One region of the Methylophilus sp. DMC18 genome, then DNA from elsewhere that is predicted to be linked to it. Evidence: predicted binding sites of a transcription regulator. Region 1 holds the regulator's gene; each other region holds the start of a gene.
What was found. The regulator sigma-54, encoded in region 1, starts transcription at its own class of promoters, with help from an activator protein. The targets are predictions, from matches to a motif close to TGGCACNNTTCCTGCT.
Positions count from the first base shown of each region.

Region 2: a site for sigma-54 is predicted at 1,871-1,886, ahead of ACT53G_RS14000 (glycogen/starch/alpha-glucan phosphorylase). Genes of this name have one in related genera too.
Region 3: a site for sigma-54 is predicted at 1,258-1,273, ahead of ACT53G_RS08630 (pilin). Genes of this name have one in related genera too.
Region 4: a site for sigma-54 is predicted at 2,767-2,782, ahead of nifH (nitrogenase iron protein). Genes of this name have one in related genera too.

Region 1 covers NZ_JBQUZE010000007.1:4,405-9,708, reverse strand. The annotation lists gene ACT53G_RS14090 (anhydro-N-acetylmuramic acid kinase) at 1-234, opposite strand, end outside; gene tyrS (tyrosine--tRNA ligase) at 359-1,597, shown strand; gene ACT53G_RS14080 (RNA polymerase factor sigma-54) at 1,643-3,187, opposite strand; gene lptB (LPS export ABC transporter ATP-binding protein) at 3,194-3,937, opposite strand; gene lptA (lipopolysaccharide transport periplasmic protein LptA) at 3,946-4,560, opposite strand; gene lptC (LPS export ABC transporter periplasmic protein LptC) at 4,619-5,242, opposite strand; gene ACT53G_RS14060 (KpsF/GutQ family sugar-phosphate isomerase) at 5,268-5,304, opposite strand, start outside.
Region 2 covers NZ_JBQUZE010000006.1:164,240-169,543, forward strand. The annotation lists gene ACT53G_RS13990 (competence protein CoiA) at 1-295, shown strand, start outside; gene ACT53G_RS13995 (OmpP1/FadL family transporter) at 530-1,777, shown strand; gene ACT53G_RS14000 (glycogen/starch/alpha-glucan phosphorylase) at 1,935-4,436, shown strand; gene ACT53G_RS14005 (DUF4197 domain-containing protein) at 4,536-5,304, shown strand, end outside.
Region 3 covers NZ_JBQUZE010000003.1:339,712-345,015, forward strand. The annotation lists gene ACT53G_RS08625 (alpha/beta hydrolase) at 62-718, opposite strand; gene ACT53G_RS08630 (pilin) at 836-1,177, opposite strand; gene ACT53G_RS08635 (SRPBCC family protein) at 1,623-2,168, opposite strand; gene ACT53G_RS08640 (YVTN family beta-propeller repeat protein) at 2,356-3,405, opposite strand; gene ACT53G_RS08645 (RNA pyrophosphohydrolase) at 3,553-4,101, shown strand; gene msrA (peptide-methionine (S)-S-oxide reductase MsrA) at 4,116-4,631, opposite strand; gene gap (type I glyceraldehyde-3-phosphate dehydrogenase) at 4,795-5,304, shown strand, end outside.
Region 4 covers NZ_JBQUZE010000001.1:115,053-120,356, forward strand. The annotation lists gene draG (ADP-ribosyl-[dinitrogen reductase] hydrolase) at 1-562, opposite strand, end outside; gene ACT53G_RS00550 (NAD(+)--dinitrogen-reductase ADP-D-ribosyltransferase) at 567-1,379, opposite strand; gene ACT53G_RS00555 (hypothetical protein) at 1,397-1,987, opposite strand; gene ACT53G_RS00560 (group II truncated hemoglobin) at 2,021-2,473, opposite strand; gene nifH (nitrogenase iron protein) at 2,911-3,786, shown strand; gene nifD (nitrogenase molybdenum-iron protein alpha chain) at 3,931-5,304, shown strand, end outside.

The DNA.
Region 1 (5,304 bases):
TTCTGCGAGCTGGTTAGCAACCACTGCGGCCTCGTGTAACTCGTTATTGGCGGGCGTGTGCAAGGCCAGTAGGCGCTGTTTAAGCGCGTCAGGGTAGGGCAGAAAATAGGTGGCCGTTTGTGTCAGTTGCTCGCCCCGTTGCGAGGTGAGCACGGCATCCACCCCGTCCAGGCTGGTACCGGACATCAGTCCAATAAACAAACGTGGCTGGGAGCGATCGGCAGAAACTTGCATGGGTGTCATTTTAACACTGCTCCAGCCGCGCTTACAGAAATGCATGGGATTACGTTAAAATAGCTGTTTTACTTATTTGAGACGGTGCCATCAGTGCGCATCGTTGTATTTGACGGATACCCGCATGACCGATACCAAACAACCCTCATCTGAAGTGCCAGCATTGAGCCCAGAAATTGCCAAGGCGTTGGCCATTATCAAGCGTGGCGCAGATGAGTTACTGATCGAGCAGGAGCTGGTCGAGAAACTGAAAACAGGCAAGCCGTTACGTGTGAAAGCAGGCTTTGACCCTACCGCGCCCGACTTGCACCTGGGTCATACCGTCCTCATTAATAAATTGCGCCAGTTGCAGGATCTGGGCCATCAGATTTTATTCCTGATCGGTGACTTTACCGGCATGATTGGTGACCCGACTGGCAAAAGCGCCACCCGTCCACCCTTAACCGTGGAGCAGGTCAAGGCCAACGCCGATACCTATGCCGCACAAGTCTTCAAGATTCTTGATCCTGCCAAAACCGAAATTGTCTTTAACTCCAACTGGTTAAGTGAACTTGGCGCGGCGGGGATGATTAAACTGGCTGCCAGCCATACCGTGGCCCGCATGCTGGAGCGCGATGACTTCTCCAAACGCTTCAAGGGTAATCAACCGATTGCGATTCACGAGTTTCTGTACCCGTTACTGCAAGGATATGATTCGGTCGCCCTGCAAGCGGATCTTGAGCTCGGTGGTACCGACCAGAAGTTTAACCTGCTCATGGGGCGTGAGTTGCAAAAGCAGGCCGGCCAGTCGCAGCAATGTGTGCTGATGATGCCGCTGCTGGAAGGGTTGGATGGCGTCAATAAAATGTCTAAATCACTCGGTAACTACATTGGCATTAGCGAGGCGCCAGAGACTATTTTTGCCAAGATCATGTCGATTTCAGATGAACTGATGTGGCGCTATATTGATTTGCTGTCTTTTGCGACGCTGGAAACCATTGCCGAATGGAAGGCGCAAGTCGCCAGCGGTGAAAATCCCCGCAATATCAAGGTCGGCTTTGCCCAAGAAATTGTGGCGCGTTTCCATGGTCAAGCCGCGGCTGAAAAAGCCTTGCAGGACTTCCAGACCCGTGCCAAAGGCGGCATCCCGGATGACGTGCCCGAAGTTGAAGTGACCATTGAAGGCGAGAGCATCGGCATTAGCCAATTGTTAAAACAGGCGGGCTTGGTTGAAAGCACCAGTGAAGCCATGCGCGCAGTGCAGCAAGGCGGCGTCAAGCTCGACAGCGTCAAGGTGGATGATAAGAATCTGCCTTTGACTAAAGGTGTGACAGTGATCGCCCAGGTGGGTAAACGTAAATTTGCCAAGATCACAATCAGGTGATTTGAGCTGAGAAACAAAAAAGGCCGCATCTGCGGCCTTTTTTGTTTAGAGCGTTTTGCGCAAGTTCGCGGGCGGAATATTCAGGGACTCGCGATATTTGGCTATGGTACGGCGGGCAACGACGATACCTTGTTGTGCCAGTGTGTCGGTGATCTGGTTGTCCGACAAAGGCTTTTTCGGGTTTTCTTCGGCCACCATTTGCTTGATCAAGGCGCGGATAGCGGTGGCAGAGCAGGAGCCGCCTGCATCTGTGGCCACCGAGCTGCCAAAGAAGTATTTGAGTTCATAGACGCCACGCGGTGTGAGCATATACTTATGTGTGGTGACGCGGGAAACTGTGCTTTCATGCAAGTCGAGTTCTTCGGCGATTTCACGCAGCACCAGTGGCCGCATGGCAATTTCACCATGTTCAAAGAAGTTGCGCTGGCGATCTACAATGGCTTGTGACACGCGCAAAATGGTCGAGAAGCGCTGCTGGATATTTTTAATCATCCACTTGGCTTCCTGCATCTGGCTTTGCAGGTATTGGCCTGAACTCTCGCGGTTGCGCTTGAGGATGTCCGCATACATCTGGTTGATGCGCAGTTTGGGGATCACGCCATCATTTAAGGAGGCGACCCAAATGCCCTTGATTTTTTTAACCACCACATCGTGCTGGATAAAGTGATCGTGACTAAAGCTGGAAAACTCGCTGCCGGGTCTGGGGTTTTGCTGGCGGATCAGGTGCTGCGCCGCCTTGAGTACCGCTTCATCGCAACCAAGCACCTTGCGCAGTTTGACAAAGTCTTTGTTGGCCAGCAGCGCCAGGTGGTCTTTGGCAATGGCAATGGCAGTTTGCAAGTGTGGCGTTTCTTGCGGCAAACGCGTCAGTTGCAAGAGCAGGCACTCGCGTAAATCGCGCGCACCAACGCCTACAGGGTCCAGATTCTGGATCAGCTTGAGGGCGGTTTCCAGTTCCAGCAGCTCGACCTCAAGTTCGAGCGGCAAGTGCTCTACAATCTCCTGCAGATCTTGCTCCAGATAGCCATCATCAGTGATGCTATCCAGTAGCAGTTTGACCAGGCTCATGTCTCGTTGCGACAAATGTGCCAGTTGTATCTGGTCAATCAGATGCTCGCGCAAACTGATGCTGGTGGTTTCCTGTCTGGAAAAGTCACTGTCTTCGTCTTCCTGATGATTGCGTCCGGCTTCGTCCCAGTTGCTGGTGCTGCCAAACTCTTCATAATCATCTTCAAACTCTGGCGGCGTGAATTCCTCGTTTAAATTGGGCAGGTCGCTCTCGCTCCCGCCCAGCTCATCGTGCAAGTCTTCACGCAGACTTTCTGCCGGTGCGGTGATCTCTTGCTGTGTTGCCATGTCAAACGAGCTGGCATCTGTCGGCTCAGCTTCTACAGTGGGGGGAGGCGGTGTGTTATCTTCAAACTCGCCTTCTTCACCGTCTGACATTTCCAGTAACGGGTTTTCCTGCAGGATGGTTTCCAGTTCCTGGTTCAGTTCCAGCGTGGAAAGTTGCAGCAAACGGATCGATTGCTGCAGCTGCGGCGTCAGCGCCAGATTTTGCGAAATACGTAATTGCAGGTTCTGTTTCATGACGGATTACAGCCTAAAATTCTTGCCCAGATACACTTCACGCACACCTTCGTTCTGAATGATTTCATCGGGCGTGCCTGCTGCAAACACAGCGCCTTCATTGACAATATAAGCGCGGTCACAGATATCCAGCGTTTCGCGCACATTGTGGTCGGTGATTAAAATACCAATATTCTGACTGCTCAGGTAGCGGATGATTTTCTGGATTTCGATCACCGCAATCGGATCAATCCCGGCGAACGGTTCATCCAGCAAAATAAATTTAGGGTCAGTGGCCAGGCAGCGCGCAATTTCAACGCGTCGACGTTCGCCACCAGACAAGCTGACGGCCTGACTGTTGCGGATGTGCTGGATATGCAATTGATCCAGCAAGGACTCAAGCCTCGCCTCACGCTGCTCTTCCGTATAGGGACGGGTTTCAAGAATGGCGAGGATGTTGTCGGTTACGCTGAGCTTGCGAAAAATGGATGCTTCTTGGGGCAGATAAGCCAGGCCCATGCGCGCGCGCTCATGCATGGGCGCGCGGCTCACGTCGGCGCCATTCAGCGTAATGTTGCCTTCATCCAGCGCAACCAACCCGACAATCATGTAAAAGCTGGTGGTTTTGCCTGCCCCGTTGGGACCCAGCAAGCCGATCACTTCGCCACTGCGTAACTCAAGCGTCGTGTTTTTGACGACGGTACGGCCCTGATAGGTTTTTTTCAGGCGGTTGACCTGCAAATGGTTCTGATCTGCTGCCATGGTTTCCATCTTTATGCTTACTCTTTGCCTTGCTCACCAGTGTTTTCGGCAGGGGCAGGTTCGACCTTGAGTTGCAAGGAGCGATTCATCCGTAACCCCTGTTGAGAGGTTGGCTTGTTGTCAATGACAGGCGGTGTGGTTTTATTTTTAGGCTGTATGGTGGCCTTGACGCGGCTGCCAGCCGTTCCGTTCGGGTTGGCTTTTGTGCCGCCAATCACCTCGGCATACTCGGCGTTGGCGTCGTAGCTAATGTAGTCCCCGGTCACGATGTCTTCACCACGTTTAACCCAGGCATTGGTATACAGTTGCACTTTATCCATGCGGGCGTTGTATTCGATACGTTGACCACTGCCTTGCATCCACTCGTCTTTACCGGTGCGTTTTTGCTTGAATGTGGTGGGGTTGCCGGTACAGGTGCTATGTTGAAAGCCGTCCTGATCCTCGCGTACGATCATTTTGTCCGCCTTGATTTGCAAGGTGCCCTGATTAAGAATCACGTTGCCCGTGTAGATACTGATTTTTTTAGCATCGTTCACGGTCACGGTATCCGCCTCAAGCTCTATTGGTTGATCTCGGTCGGATTCTTCGGCCAGCACACTCAGCGGCATGGACAATAGCGCCCATACGCTCATGCAGATCGCTAAAAATAAGGGCTTGTGCGTGTTCAACTCATTTCTCCATAATCAACGGTCATTGGCGTTCTGTGTTTGACGCCTGGGCCGGGCTTGCCAAATTGCTGGCGACGGGTGGACGCTCATAATGCACATGCACCCGGTTAAACAATTGCATGGTATCAGCCCGGTTATCAAAACGCATGCCCGTGCCTGTAATCACTGTCGCAGGTTTTTGGCGGATGACCACCGGCTGGTCTGTGTGTGCCACCTCGGTGTCCGGCTCCAGCCAAAGCCGCTCGGTTTGCATTTGTGTTTCTGGCTTGGTGGCAGAGGCTTGGCGGATCACCTTGACCTGTTTGCTAAACTCCACCAGTTTACCATTGGCGGAAACACGTCCTTGCTGACCATAAATTTGCGTGTAAGGCTTGTTCAGGCCAAACTGGGTAAAGCGTGGCCGCTGCAATTCTGTATAGTCATTGGCAGGAAAGTGGCGCATTTTTGCGGCCGCCAGTACATATTTGGTATTACCGGACGCATCCGTGCGGGTACTCACAAAGTTGTACAACATGTAGTCCGGCGCTTGGCGATTAAGTATGTTCATTTTGAGTGCTTGCTCTTGTACATTCTGGTTAATCCAGAAGGTCAGCAGCGCCAGCAACAGCATTAACGCAATCGGCAACAAAATGGGGTGTTTAAGCATGCCTGAATTCTAATGCCTGTTTAAGCTAAACGACTTTGGCTTTCAATAAGTCATGCATATTG
Region 2 (5,304 bases), on a different contig from region 1:
TGAGTCAGCCAAAACAGTACCTAATGCGTCAACAGTTCTCAGCAGTCTAAAGCAGATCATATCCAACGAAGAGCTGCGAGAGTTGGGGCTTAACACAATAGGGCGACATGAAAATCTTAAAGGAAACGCTCCTGGATTTCCATATTGCAACGAATGCTTTTACTGCGGGGCTCCACAAAATAATCACTACTTGCTCCACCATATTCAGATTGGTGACAGAACGGCAGGTGAAACTTTATTCAAATCGCCAAGGGAAAGCAGTGGAGAGTGGAAAATGAGCAACCATGAAATTTGATTTCCAGTCTACGCCAACTCATGAGCTACAACACCAAAATGCCTTCCACCTAACATTACGTTGAACTTGGGGCTCAATATCGAGTTGCCAAACCTACATATTTATCCATCATTCATAAAAGCCCGCACCGCGGGCTTTTATGTTTTTAAGTTATAAATATATTGTTATATATTATTTATTTGAATTTAAACCGCTTGATATATTGCAATCCAACAAGGTTATTGAAGGATTGAGATGTATAAGTGGTCAAAAGTTATTCCAGTAGCAATCGCTTTTTCGTTTGGTAATGCGTGGGCGACCGATGGTTATTTTTCGCATGGCTATAGTGTTCGCTCTCAAGGCGTGGGTGGCGTGGGCATCGCTTTGCCACAAGATGCGCTGGCGGCGGCAGCCAACCCGGCGGGCATGGGGAAAGTCGGGAGTCGTGTGGATGCGGGCGTGACTTGGTTTAGGCCTGTGCGTGAATCGGAGATTGAAGGCAGTGGTGCGCCAGGAGCCAATGGGACTTATAAAGGCAATGATAGCCAGAATTTCTTTATTCCAGAGCTAGGCTACAACACGCAGTATTCTGAGGATGTCACGCTGGGTGTGAGTGTTTACGGTAATGGCGGCATGAATACTGACTACAAAAACGGTATTCCGCTGTTTAACAGTAATGGTCGCCGCACGGGCGTGGATTTGGCGCAGGTGTTTGTGGCGCCTACCGCCACTTGGAAGGTGCAAGAGCATCACACCCTAGGGGTTTCCCTGAATCTGGCTTATCAGCGGTTTGAAGCCAAGGGGCTGCAAAACTTTAGCAATGCCAGTAGTTCGTCAGCCAATCTGACCAACAACGGTCATGATGATTCTTATGGTGTGGGCGTGCATATTGGCTGGCTGGGTGAGATCACGGATGCCGTGACGCTGGGGGCCACTTATCAGAGCCGTACTTACATGAGCCGGTTTGACAAGTACAAGGGCTTGTTTGCCGAGCAGGGTGATTTCGATATCCCCTCCACCTATGGCGTGGGTGTGGCGGTCAAGGTAACGCCGGCGTTGACGCTGGCCGCGGATTTTCAACGCATCAATTACAGTGAGGTAGATGCGGTGGGTAACGCCTCTTTATCTAACTTGAGCAATGGCTTGGGTAACGATAATGGCGCCGGGTTTAACTGGCAGGATGCCAAGGTGTATAAAATCGGTGCGTTGTATCAATATAGCCCGGCGTTGATTTTACGTGCAGGCTATAACCATGTCGATCAGCCGATTAGAGCGGGCGATACGCTGTTTAATATCCTGGCGCCGGGCGTGGTGAAAGATCATGTGTCGATTGGCGCGACTTGGGTGCTGAGTCCGCAATCCGAAGTCTCGTTTGCTTACACGCATGCCTTTGAAAATACGGTGCGTGGTCAAAACTCGATTCCTGCTGGATTTGGTGGAGGGGACGCCAATGTGCGCATGTATCAGGATGCACTAGGCGTTGCTTATACCTGGAAACTTTAGGTTTCGTGCTTCTCTCTGCCGGGGTCGGCAGTATAATTCAAAGCCACAATGAGAATTTTGTGGCTTTTTTTATGTCTGACACATTCTTGCTGTAGGCTTGCTTTTTGCTTTTGCTAACTGAAAGCAATTCAATGAATCAAACTCAAGGGGAAGATGCATGACTGCCAATGTGAAAAAAACACCTAAATCCAAGACACCCGTAGAAGCTGCGCAACCGGTTGAAGAGTTTTTGCTGGAGCAATTGCCTATCCCCCAGGCGTTACGTAACCACCTGACTTTTTCTATTGGTAAATCAAACTCTTGGGCCACGGCGCGTGACTGGTATCAAACCGCCGCTTTTACCGTGCGCGACCACTTGATGAGCCGCTGGGTGAATACACGTGATGCTTATCGAGACGCCAATACCAAGCGCGTTTATTATTTATCTCTGGAGTTTTTGATTGGCCGCATGCTGTCAAACGCCGCACTGAATTTGGGCATTGCACCCGATCTAAGCGGAGGCTTGCAGGAGATTGGCCAAAAGCTGGAAGGCGTGGCAGAGATGGAGCCTGATGCGGCGTTGGGTAATGGCGGCCTGGGCCGCTTGGCTGCCTGTTTTGTCGACTCGATGGCGACCATGGATATTCCGGCTACCGGCTATGGCATCCGTTACGACTACGGCATGTTTAGGCAAACCATCGAGAAAGGCCAGCAAAAAGAAAATCCTGATAACTGGTTACGGTATCAGAATATCTGGGAGATTCAGCGCCCCGAGCATACTTGCGAGGTGAAGTTTTATGGCCGCGTGTTGCATGTACACACCGAGCGTGGCGTGGAGCATCACTGGGTTGATCATGAAACGGTGGTCGCCATGCCTTATGATGTGCCTGTGCCTGGCTATGGCACGCAGACTGTGAATAATCTGCGCTTATGGTCTGCCAAGGCTACCAATGAGTTTGACTTGAAATCGTTTAACGAAGGTAACTACGAAAAATCGGTAGAAGGCCGTCACGGTGCCGAAACCATCTCGCAAGTGCTCTATCCAAATGACACCTCCGAGTCGGGCAAGGTGTTGCGCCTCAAGCAGCAATACTTCTTTGTTTCGGCCTCTACACAGGATATTTTGCATCGCTTTACCAATTACAACTCGGATTGGAACACCTTGCCTGACAAGGTCTCCATTCAGTTGAATGATACCCACCCAGCGATTGCCGTGGCCGAAATGATGCATCAATTGGTCGATCATTATCACTTGCCTTGGGACCGTGCGTGGACGCTGGTCACCAAAATGTTTGCCTACACCAACCACACCTTGATGCCAGAAGCCCTGGAAACCTGGTCGGTGGACATGTTTGGACAATTGTTGCCTCGTCATCTCGAGATTATTTATGAGATCAATCACCAGTTTTTGCAAATGGTGAATCAGCACTTCCCGGGTGATACCGGCTTGTTGCAGCGTGTGTCCATCATCGACGAAACCCACGGCCGCCGTGTGCGCATGGCGCATCTGGCGATTGTCGGTAGCCATACCGTGAACGGCGTGGCCGAGCTGCACAGCGAGTTGTTGAAAACCACGCTGTTTGCTGACTTCAACAAAATTTATCCTGGCAAGTTCACCAATGTGACCAATGGCATCACGCCCCGCCGCTGGTTGAACCAGGCCAACCCTTTGCTGACAGAATTGCTGACCAAGCAAATCGGCACCGGCTTTCAGAAGGACCTGAGCCTGATCAAGCAGATTGAGCCGTTTGCAGAGAATGCGGCGTTCAGAAAAGCGTTCCGCGAAGTGAAAAAGGCCAATAAGCAGCGCCTGGCCGACAAGATTTTGCAGAAGACGGGTATTGCGGTCAGCGCGGATGCCTTGTTTGACGTGCAAATCAAGCGTATTCATGAGTACAAGCGCCAGTTGCTCAATGTGCTGCATGTGATCACGCTGTATAACCGGATTCGTAGCGGTCATGCCAGCCATCATACGCCGCGTGTGATCATTTTTGCGGGCAAGGCGGCACCGGGCTACTGGTTGGCCAAGCAGATCATCCGCCTGATCAACGATGTAGCGGTGATGATCAATAACGACCCGGCGGTCAAAGACCAGTTAAAAGTGGTGTTTTATCCTAACTACGAGGTCAGTGCGGCAGAAATCCTGTTCCCGGGCGCCGACTTATCCGAGCAAATTTCGACCGCAGGTACCGAGGCCAGTGGCACCGGTAATATGAAAATGGCGCTCAATGGGGCCTTGACCATAGGTACGCTGGATGGCGCCAATGTGGAGATCATGGAAGAGGTCGGCAGTGAAAATATCTTTATTTTTGGCCTGACCACACCAGAAGTGGCGCAGCTGAAAGCCAGCGGCTACAACCCGTGGGATTATTACCACGGCAATGCTGAGCTCAAGCAGGTGATCGATATGATTGCCAATGGCTATTTCTCGGTGGAGGAGCCATCACGCTACCAGGCCATTATTGATACCCTGTTGCACAAAGGCGATCAATACTTGTTACTGGCCGATTATGCCGCGTATGTTACCGCGCAGGAGAAAGTGGCTGCCCTGTATCAAGATCAGGAAGCCTGGTCCCGTATGGCGATTTTGAATGTGGCGCGGATGGCTAAATTCTCCAGTGACCGCACCATCGGTGAATATGCTGAACGTATCTGGAATGTGAAACCGTTCAAAGCGTAAGCGCCCGGCTTTTGCGCAAGCCCACACAAAGCAAGTCCGCTGGACTTGCTTTGTGTTTTCTGGGTACACTGCGCTCAACTTGATGAGAGAACGAACAGCATGAAAATGAAAGCCAAGGTGATATTGACTGCACTGCTCCTGAGCAATGCAATCGGGATGCAGGCGCAGGCATTGGACCTGAAGGCGCTGGGCGACATGGTAGAAAAAGAGGTAAACAGTGCTGCCAGTGGCCGTAGCGAGAGCGGGGCGGTGAGCCAGCTCAGCGAAAAAGAAACCAGTGATGGCTTGAAACTGGCGCTGAGTCAGGGCGCCAGCAAAGCGGTGAGCATGCTGGGGGCGACGGATGGCTTTATGGGTAACCAGGAAGTTAAAATTCCGCTGCCGGATTCGTTAAAGAAAATCGAAAAAGGCATGCGCATGATAGGCATGGGCAGTCAGGCCGATGATTTGGTGCTGAAAATGAATCGTGCCGCAGAACAAGCCGTGCCCGAGGCAAAGGCCTTGTTGCTAAATTCGGTCAAGCAAATGTCGCTGACTGATGCCAAGGGAATTTTGACGGGTCCGCAAGATGCTGCCACGCAATACTTCAAGAAAACCACCGCAACTGACATGGCGGCCAAGTTTTTGCCCATCGTGCAAAAAGCCACGGCTAACGTGAAGCTGGCAGATACTTATAACAAGTATGCTGAAATGGGCAGCCAGTTTGGCCTGATCAAAAAAGAAGATGCCAATATCAATCAGTATGTGACACAAAAGGCACTAGACGGCGTCTACCTGATGATTGCCAAAGAAGAGGCTGCGATCCGTCAGGATCCGGTGGGTCAAGCCAGCAATCTGCTGAAAAAGGTCTTTGGCGCGGTCGCGCAAT
Region 3 (5,304 bases), on a different contig from region 1:
TGAAAACGCTGGCTATTTTAACAAAACTCCCCCTGCTTGCGGGATTATTCTCAAGATAGGGTTATTGCGCTGGCGGCAGCACCTTGAGCAAAAATTGGCGGATATCGTTGATCTCTTCGTCGCACACACTATGCGGCATATCGTATTCATGCCATTCCACCGCATAGCCTGCGGCCTCCAGTGTTTGCCGCGACGCTTGCGAAGTTGCCAGTGTGATTACACTATCAAAGCGCCCATGCGCCATCCAGATCGGGCACTGCTGGTTGGCTGGGTGTTTTTCTTGAGAGAGCTGGCTCTTTAAGGGTAAATAAGTGGAAAGCGCCAGTACGCCTGCCAACGTTTGCGGAAAACGCGTTGCCGTATGCAAAGCCATCGCGCCGCCTTGCGAGAACCCTGCGAGTAAAATGCGGTGCGACGGGATGCCCTGCGCAATTTCGGCTTCTATCATCGCATTTAATGTCGCTCGCATGCTGTTAATCCCGGCTTCATCTTGCGGGCTATCCGGCTGTAGCCCAAAAATGTCATACCAGGCACGCATCTCATAGCCGTTATTCAGAGTAACTGGACGATAGGGGGCATGAGGTAAGATAAATTTTATGTGGGACAGGTTGAGCATCTGTACCACAGGCTCAAAGTCATGGCCGTCGGCACCTAGGCCATGAAGCCAGATAATGGATGCCTGAGAAGCGTTATACTGGCTGATGATATTTTCGAGCATGTCGTTAGTGATCTAATATAAAAACGAATCTTAGAAAAAAACAAGGGTGCAAGTTGGATGTGAAAAAACCCTGTAATTTGAACAGGGTTTTTTCATTAATACCTTAATGTTACTTAACTAGCTGCAAGAGCCTGCTTTTGCTAAATCACATGTATAAGTTTTATTTGCACTACCGTTTACGGGTGTGAATGTTAGTGTATCGTTGACTGTTGCTGGCGCGTTGACCGCTGCGCAAGCGCCTGCGGGGTAGTTAGCTACTGCAACATTAGGTTTAAGAGTTAAGGACGTATAAGCACGTTTAGAGTATGCTGAGGCTTCTGCTAAACATGCGCCATCATGTGCCTCGTTTACATAATCGGTATAAGCGGGAATCGCCACAGAAGCCAAAATACCAATAATCGCTACCACGATCATCAATTCAATCAGGGTAAAACCTTGTTGTGCGTGTTTTTTCATCATGTTTTCCTTCAAGTCAAGTTTAAAGTCAGTTACTTCTTTGTTTAAGTCACTGCTTTTTCAACAGTGTTGGCTAACCCTAAAGCAACAGGTGTGCCAATCCGCTTTTGTGGTTTGTAACTGATTGAAAAATATGAATTAAAGGGTTTTTGTGCTTTATTTCTTCGAATTGAATTTAAAAAGTGAGGGCTTGGTTGCGATTAGTTAAGCTGACAGAAAGTGACAGGCTTTGCCCATCTTTGACAGAGTAGGTGATGGTTTTGGGCAGGTGGTTTGGCTAAATGCAAAAAAGGGATTGTGTGGTACACAATCCCTTTACTTGGTGCCAGTCGCTTGCTTTTGGCCGTGACTGATTTGCAAAAACAGTGTTGTTTACAATGTAAGACTTACCAGAATTTCCACCAGGGTTTACTGTTGCCTTGCGATTTTTTTCCAGAACCCTGGCTAATTACTTTCCCGATTCGGCAACCTTTTTCAGGCTTTCGAGACCTGGATCAAAAAAGTCGTCGAGCGCCTTGGTCGCGGCATCATCATTTTGCTCAGGCTTTGGAATGTTGGAGGAATCGGCGCGAGTGTAGCTGCCTTTGACTGAAACGACGGTGTCATTGCCGTTGGCAGTCACTGTGATCATTGGGTAAAAGTTAGCAAACTGTAATGTACTTTTTTCATACACATATTCATATTTAACGCGCATGCCAGCGTCATCAATGAAACGCAGTTTTTCGTACATGACGCCGCCGTTTTTCAGTTTGACGGTGCGGTAGGTGGCATCGTCGCCGTTTTCATCTTTTTTCTGCTCTACGGTGGTAGACGCAACACCAGCGTGCCAGGCTTGTTCGTTACCAAAGTCTTTGACCAATGCCCATACTTTTGCAGCAGGCGCTTTGATGGTGACGCTTTTTTCAAAGCGTAAGGCTGCTGCACCGTGTGCACCAGCAGTGAGGGGGATCAACGGCAATAAAGAAACAGCAATCATGCCTAGAAATTTTTTCATTACATATCTCCTGAAATTTACAGACTTTTAAAACTAAAGCTCGGCGTGGATCGGTAAGCGGTCAAAGTGTTTTAAAAAACAATCCGAGACTTTACCCAAAAATAAACTTCTTTGCGACTAATTCATTGGTCATCCTGTGAAAAAATCAAAAAATAGGTTGCTTTGGCTCTGCACAGCCCTTTTCTTGCTATTTTGCTTCGAGAATAAATTGCCCGAAAGAGCGGCATAACTTGGGACTGCTGATCGTTTGCGTCACGGTATTGGTGAGTGCATCAATGATGGAGACATTGTCAGTACCCCAGTTGACGACCAGTACCTGATTGCTGGCTTTGTCGTATTCAATGCCTTCTGGATATTCGCCCACGGCGATGGTTTTGATGGTGTTGCCGTTGGTCAAATCAATCACCGATACGCTTTCGGCGTGATTGTTGCTCACGTAAGCACGACGGCCATCTGGGCTGATCGCCACGCCATAAGGGTGTTGCCCGGTTTTGACGGTGCTGGCCTGATAGGTCTCTACATTCAGCAAGGTCAGCGTGTTGCTGACCACATTAACGACAAACACGGTTTTACCATCCGGGCTCAAGCTCAGAGCAAAAGGATGTAGGCCAACGGGCACTTGCGCGATGGTTTTCAAGGTTTTGGTATCGACCACGGTGACATCGTCACTGTCGCGGTTGGCGATAAACAGCTTTTTGTTATCTGCACTGACCAGCAAGCCGGAAGGGGTTTTGCCCGCTTTGAAGGTTTGCTGTTTTTCAGGATGCGCAGTATCCACTGCAATCACTTGCTCACCACCCCAATCGGCCACGTACAAGGTTTTCTCGTCGCGGCTTAAAGCAATGCCAACGGCTTGGGCATTGACCGGGATTTCTTGCAGCGTTTGTTGGGTGGCACTATTGATGACTGACACGGTTTGGCTATTAGCGTTGCTGATATACACGCGCTGCTTTTTAGGTGCGATAGCCACCCCGACCGGGGCTTTGCCCACCGCAATGGTACGCGTGACTTGCTTACTGGCGATGTCCAGCACGGATACGCTGTCACTGCCTTGATTTGTGATGTAAGCGAGGTTGCCCGCTAACGCGAAAATGGGCACACCAAGCAAGAGGGGGGCAAAAAACTTCATACTTGCCAACGGGAGACGGATCGAGAGCCCGGTCATAAATCTGGTTGAAAATCGCTTGAGCATGGGCAAACAACGCATGGTCTTGTCTCTGGTTGACAGTGTTTTCATGGGGCGCATGATGGATTTTAAATAAATTGGCGAGTCTGCTTTTCAATTTTATACACCTTGCCGGGCTTGCGCATGCTTTTGACGGTTGTCCTTTCATTAAAGGCTAAAGTGTGAAAAAATTGCATGAAATATTGAAGGCAGTTTTTTATGTTAGATCGTGATGGATACCGTCCAAACGTCGGAATTGTGCTTTGCAATACGCACAATCAGGTGTTTTGGGGCAAGCGTATCAGGGAACATGCATGGCAGTTTCCGCAAGGCGGCATCAAATATGGTGAAACGCCTGAGCAAGCCATGTATCGTGAATTGATGGAAGAGGTTGGCCTCAAGCCTGAGCACGTTAAAATTCTGGGCCGTACACGTGACTGGTTGCGCTATGACGTGCCTACCAGTTGGGTCAAGCGCGAGTGGCGCGGAAGCTACAAAGGACAAAAACAGATCTGGTTTTTGTTGCGCCTGATCGGGCGTGACAGTGATGTGTCATTGCGCGCGACCGAGCATCCCGAGTTTGATGCCTGGCGCTGGAGTGAGTATTGGGTGCCGCTGGAGGATGTCATCGAATTCAAGCGCGAGGTCTATCAATTGGCCTTGAATGAGTTGGCGACTTTTCTGCATCATCCTGCCAGACGCCATTATCCTAAAGCACGCAAACCTTCGGCCGTGACCAAGCAGCCGCCCACCGTAACGCCAGAATAATGTTCATGCCTGGTTTATAACCAGCTTGCTGTTGCAATATCTTGCGGCAATATCCACTGCGGTCTCAGGCCGTGGCAGGTGTAGCCGTTGGGGTAACGCAGCAGATAATCCTGATGCTCCGGTTCTGCCAGCCAGAAATCTGTTGCGGGCGTAAGCTCGGTGACAATTTTGCCGGGCCAGATGCCTGAGGCGTTCATTTCAGTGATCAATTGTTCGGCAACAGCTTTCTGTTCTGCTGATGCATAAAAAATGGCTGATCTGTAAGAGGGACCCAAATCGTTCCCCTGGCGGTTAGGCGTGGTCGGGTCGTGAATCTGAAAGAAAAACACCAGTAATTGCCGCAGGCTGATCTGCGCGGGATCAAATACAATCTCAATCGCCTCGGCATGGTTGCCATGATTTTTGTAAGTGGCATGGGGCACCTCACCGCCGGTATAACCTACCCGTGTGCTAATGATGCCAGGCAGTCTTCTGATTAAATCCTGCATGCCCCAAAAGCAGCCACCCGCCAGAATAATGTTGTCTTGCATAACCTTCCTCTTTCATCACAAGCAGCCCTGCGTGGTCAAAATGACCGGGTTTTAAATATGGGAATGCTTGAGTCGTGTATCAAATCAAACACTTACTGTCTGTCCAGTATAGTGTGTTTAGGTTAAAATACTTCATTTTAGTTCTAACAATGTTGGGGAGCATATGTCAGTCAAGGTAGGCATTAACGGGTTTGGACGGATAGGTCGCATGGCGTTGCGTGCGGCAATTGAGCAGCCAGAGTTCAGCAATATTGAAGTGGTGGCGATTAACAGCTCATATGATGTTGAATACATGATGTATTTGCTCAAGTATGACTCAGTCCATGGTCGGTTTAATGCCAAAGTAGAAGCTGACAATGGCGCGTTGGTCGTGAATGGTAAGCGTATCCATTTGACGGCTGAGCGTGACCCGAACAATATTGACTGGCGCAAAGGCGGTGCAGAGATTGTGGTGGAGTCCACCGGCGCCTTTTTGACTCAGGAAACCTGCCAGCCGCATATTCAAGGCGGTGCCAAAAAGGTGGTGCAATCTGCGCCGGGTAAAGATGATACTCCCATGTTTGTATTTGGCGTGAATCACCATGAGTATGCTGGTCAGGCCATTATTTCAGCGGCTTCGTGTACCACCAACGGCTTGGCGCCTTTAGCCAAAGTCTTGCACGATAGCTTTGGT
Region 4 (5,304 bases), on a different contig from region 1:
TGACCAGTGCTGCCGCGAGCAAGCGGCAGGCCGCACCACCTTGGCCATTGAACAGTGCATGCACCATGCTGCCCAGCGTCAGGCAAGCGGCATCGGACAATGGGTGGTGATGGGTGAGGTGCGCTTGTGCCAGCGTGATTTTTTCAAACTGGTCTGGTAGGTGATAGGTGGCGATGGCAATGGGTGCCATGCGCATGGCCGCACCATTGCCGCCATCAGCTTCGGAAGGCGGGCCTTGTACGCTGCCTTCCAGCAAATAGCGGCGGATGCCGCGGCGGCAGGTATTGCCCACATCAATCGGCTGGTTTTTCAGCCAGTCAACAAACATGCGTGCGGCCGTTTCGGCATGCCAGCCATTGTGGCTTAGCCAGGCGCGGCCCAGACACAGCGACATTTCGGTGTCGTCGGTAATCTGACCGGGTTTGAGCTTGAGCCAGCCACCGCCTGTCATGTCGCGATGCTGGCCTCGGCTGGCGATTTCTCTGGCAGTCATAAACTCCACTGGCGCGCCCAGCGCATCGCCAACGGCCATGCCCAGATATGCGCCCAGCGCACGTTGCATGAGGTCAGGCATAGCGGGCCATGACCTCGTATTCGCCACCCAGCGCGATGACTTCTTCCTCGCCGCCCAGTGGGCTGTGTTGCAGCAAGCCGGGAAACAGTAACAGTTTGACCAGCGGCACTTCCACTTGCAATATCCAGTCACCAAACTCGTCGGCGCGCTCGCGGTTGCGGGTAAACGACACCAGATTGTTAAGACGCAGCCTGCACAGCCCGGCCCGCAGCCCATGTTGCCCCAGGGTCGGTTCTTCGTTGAGGTTCACGCCGCGCCACAGGGTCAGTGTGGGGTGCGAGGTCGGCAAGCCAAAACGCGCAATCACAAACTGACAATACTCGTATAACAAATCAAGCTGCATATGGATGCTGTAGTTATGAAAGCGGCTGCAAAACTTCTCTTCCAGATAGGTGACCCAGGCCGGGGAGGGGAAATGCCTCAGCGGTGCGCGGTGAAAGCTGGGCGCGAGGCCAAAGCGACTCTCCACCCAGCCCTTGAGCACCGCCCCCTGCGGGCTGTTGGCATCAAAGCCCCAGCCCTCCAGCAATTTGAGGTAGCTGGGTCTGAAACGGCGTGGGCCTTGTGCTGTGGCTGGCCGCTGCAAATCAAAGGCGATGGCCATATAGTGGGCAAACCTGTCGGCGGCTTCTTCGGCGTTGTGGCTGGCGTGCAGCAAACGAAACAGCCCGCCGTGGGTCTCGCGTGCTCCGGCAATATGCAGGGGCTGCGGGTGACGGTTAAACGCGACCGAGCCCAGCAATCCGGCCGGAAGACCGACCAGGTTGGTGCTGTACCAGTCTTGCGGGCTTTCTTCCGCCTGCATGCCAGCGAGATGTAGCCTTAAACCGGGCGGTTTTCGTTGGGGTTGCGTACTGGCCCCATCAATTGCAGGCCTTCTTCATAGGTGATTTCCGGATAGTTGGCGCTAAAACTCATGGCCTTGGCAATCACCGCATCCAGTTTGCCCGCAGTATCCAGTTTTTTCAGATCATTCTTTTCCAGGTGCAACAGTTCCAGCAACTCGTTATAAACCGTGGCCTCATCAATTGGCAGGATGTAAAAAGTGCTGCCGTTCATCTTGACCGTGTATTTTTTCAAGAGGTCGATATTGTTGCAAAACAGGATGTATTTTCCTTCAGGCAGCAGGGCATCTTTCAATGCTTCAACCAGCATTTCCAGATAGCCGAAAGACAGCAGATAGCCAGTAAAAAATGGCATGCCATTTTCGCCTTCCTGCGCGTAGGCCATGACTTGGTCACAGGTAATTTCAGGTGGACGCGCTTCATCAGCCACTTGCGGAGCAAATTTAATCGCCAGTTCGCCGCGAAACCCAAAGCGCCCTGGCACTTTGGTGGCATCTTTAAACACTGGGTTTTGCAAACGGTGCTCTGAATTGAGTTTGCCGAAAATGGTGCTTTCCATGGTGGTCATTACAATGTTCTCCTAAAGAAATGAAGCCAGGGGTTACGCTGGCTGGTTACGAATAAAGTCTGCGGTTTTTAAAAAAGCCTGATCCAACTGTGCCCTTAACGTGGCATCTGCCACCACCTCCAGCACGGCACGTCGCATGCATAACATCCAGGCATCCCTTTCTGCCTCGCCGATGCCAAACATGGCATGTCGCTGGCGCAAGCGCGGATGTCCGCGTGTGTTGCTATACACCTTGGGGCCACCCAGCCATTCGATCAGAAACTGCACTAGAACAGCCTTGGTTTCGGACAGGTCTGCCGCATGCATGGCGCGGATCGCTGCAGCTTCTGGTGCCGTATTCATATGAAAATAAAAGCGCTCGACCAGATGGGTAATGGCAGCTTCTCCACCGATTTGTGCAAAGTGCGGATTGCCTTGAATTTGCGCGATTGGCTTGTGTCGGCTGGTATCCAAAGCCGGATTAATGGGGGGTAATGGCTGATGCATCCTGACCTCTCTAGGAACTGACAGATAGTCCTGATTCAGCAAGTGTTATACCAACAGCTATGCCAATTGATCTGCAGAAGGCAAGGATCAAGCCTGGATGCGGCTTGGCGGCCAGTTGATGCATGAAGCAACGCATTGAAAGGCGGCTGACCGTATGCAGAAAGGTTTGTTTCATACCGCACGCTGGGCGCCGCTTTTGTCGTGTTTGCGACAGAGGGGATTTAAGGAGGTGTGGTCTGTGTTTTTATTAAAATATCAATAATAATCAATCACTTAATTTTTATTTTCTCTGTTGGCACGCTCCTTGCCATACACAGCCTACATGGCCGACACCCATCCATCGCCTGATAAGAAAAGTGATTAGGTTGCGATTCGGAATCGGAAGATGGCTGCGTACAGCGACGAATTTTTCATTTAAACCTAAAGGAGCTTCAATTATGGCTGCATTACGTCAAATTGCATTTTATGGCAAAGGTGGCATCGGCAAGTCCACCACTTCTCAAAACACGCTGGCTGCGTTGGCCGAAATGGGTCAGAAAATCCTCATCGTCGGTTGCGACCCTAAAGCCGACTCTACCCGCCTGATTCTGCACGCAAAAGCACAGGACACCGTATTGTCCCTGGCGGCAGAAGCGGGTTCTGTCGAGGATCTGGAAATCGAAGATGTGATGAAAATCGGTTACCGCGACATCCGTTGCGTGGAATCCGGTGGTCCAGAACCTGGCGTGGGTTGTGCTGGTCGCGGTGTGATTACTTCGATCAACTTCCTCGAGGAAAACGGCGCCTATGACGGCGTGGATTATGTGTCCTACGACGTATTGGGTGACGTGGTGTGCGGTGGTTTCGCCATGCCGATCCGTGAAAACAAGGCACAGGAAATCTACATCGTCATGTCCGGCGAAATGATGGCGATGTATGCCGCCAACAATATTTCTAAAGGTATTCTGAAATACGCCAACTCCGGCGGTGTGCGTCTGGGTGGCCTGGTATGTAACGAACGCCAGACTGACAAGGAACTGGAACTGGCAGAAGCCCTGGCAGGCAAACTGGGTACCAAGCTGATCCACTTTGTGCCACGTGACAACGTGGTGCAGCACGCCGAGTTGCGTCGTATGACCGTGCTGGAATACGCCCCGGACTCCAAGCAAGCTGAGGAATATCGTCAACTGGCGCAGAAAGTTCACGCCAACGCCGGTAACGGTACCATCCCAACCCCGATCACCATGGATGAGCTGGAAGACCTGTTGATGGATTTCGGCATCATGAAGAAAGAGGATGAAACACTGATTGGTAAAGCGGCGACTGCAGCTTAATAAGTCTTTGGCAGGGGGCTTTGCCCCTTGCCAACCCCTCCAGAGACGGTTTCAAAAGTTGAGGAGGTTACTTCCGGGCAATTTCAACAATTTTTGAAAAGTTTCTTTTTATCACTGGTTTTTAGTCGAACATAGGAGACAACGATGAGTGCGACTGCTGAAACAAAAGTCAACGGCGCCGAGCTGATTCAGGAGGTGTTAAAAGCCTATCCTGAAAAGTCCGCCAAAAAACGTGCAAAACATTTGAATGTGTATGAAGAAGGCAAATCCGAGTGTGATGTGAAATCCAACATCAAATCGCTGCCAGGGGTAATGACCATCCGTGGTTGTGCCTACGCCGGTTCCAAAGGCGTGGTATGGGGCCCGATTAAAGACATGGTGCATATCTCGCACGGCCCGGTCGGTTGCGGCCAGTATTCCTGGGCGTCACGCCGTAACTACTACATCGGTACCACCGGTATCGACACCTTCGGCACCATGCAGTTTACCTCCGACTTCCAGGAAAAAGACATCGTGTTTGGCGGTGACAAAAAGCTGGAAAAAATCATTGACGAAATTCAGGTATTGTTCCCCCTCAACAAGGGGATTACCGTGCAGTCCGAGTGCCCGATTGGTCTGATTGGCGACGACATCGAAGCCGTGTCCAAGAAAAAAGCCAAAGAGTACGAAGGCAAGGTGATTGTGCCTGTACGTTGCGAAGGCTTCCGTGGCGTGTCGCAATCGCTGGGTCACCACATTGCCAACGACGCCGTGCGCGACTTTGTGTTTGACAAAACCGACCCTGACAAAAACAAATTCGAGTCCAGCCCGTATGACGTGGCCATTATTGGTGACTACAACATCGGTGGCGATGCCTGGTCCAGCCGCATCCTGCTCGAAGAAATGGGCCTGCGCGTGATCGCCCAATGGTCCGGTGACGGCTCGATTGCCGAGCTGGAAAACACGCCCAAGGCCAAGCTCAACATCCTGCACTGCTACCGCTCGATGAACTACATCAGCCGCCACATGGAAGAGAAGTACGGGATTCCATGGGTAGAGTACAACTTTTTTGGCCCGTCCAAAATCGAAGAATCCCTGCGCAAGATTGCCAGCTTCTTTGATGACAGTATCAAGGAGAAAACAGAGCAGGTCATTGCCAAATACAAGGCACTGACCGATGCCGTGATTGCCAAGTACAAACCACGCCTGCAAGGCAAAAAAGTCATGCTGTTTGTCGGTGGCCTGCGCCCCCGTCACGTGATTGGTGCCTATGAGGATTTGGGCATGGAAGTAGTGGGTACCGGCTACGAGTTTGGCCACAACGATGACTATCAGCGTACCACCCACTACGTTAAGGATGGCACCCTAATCTATGACGATGTGACCGGCTACGAGTTTGAGAAGTTTGTGGAGGCCGTGCAACCAGATCTGGTCGGTTCCGGCATCAAGGAAAAATACGTGTTCCAGAAAATGGGCGTGCCTTTCCGTCAAATGCACAGCTGGGATTATTCCGGCCCTTACCACGGCTATGACGGCTTT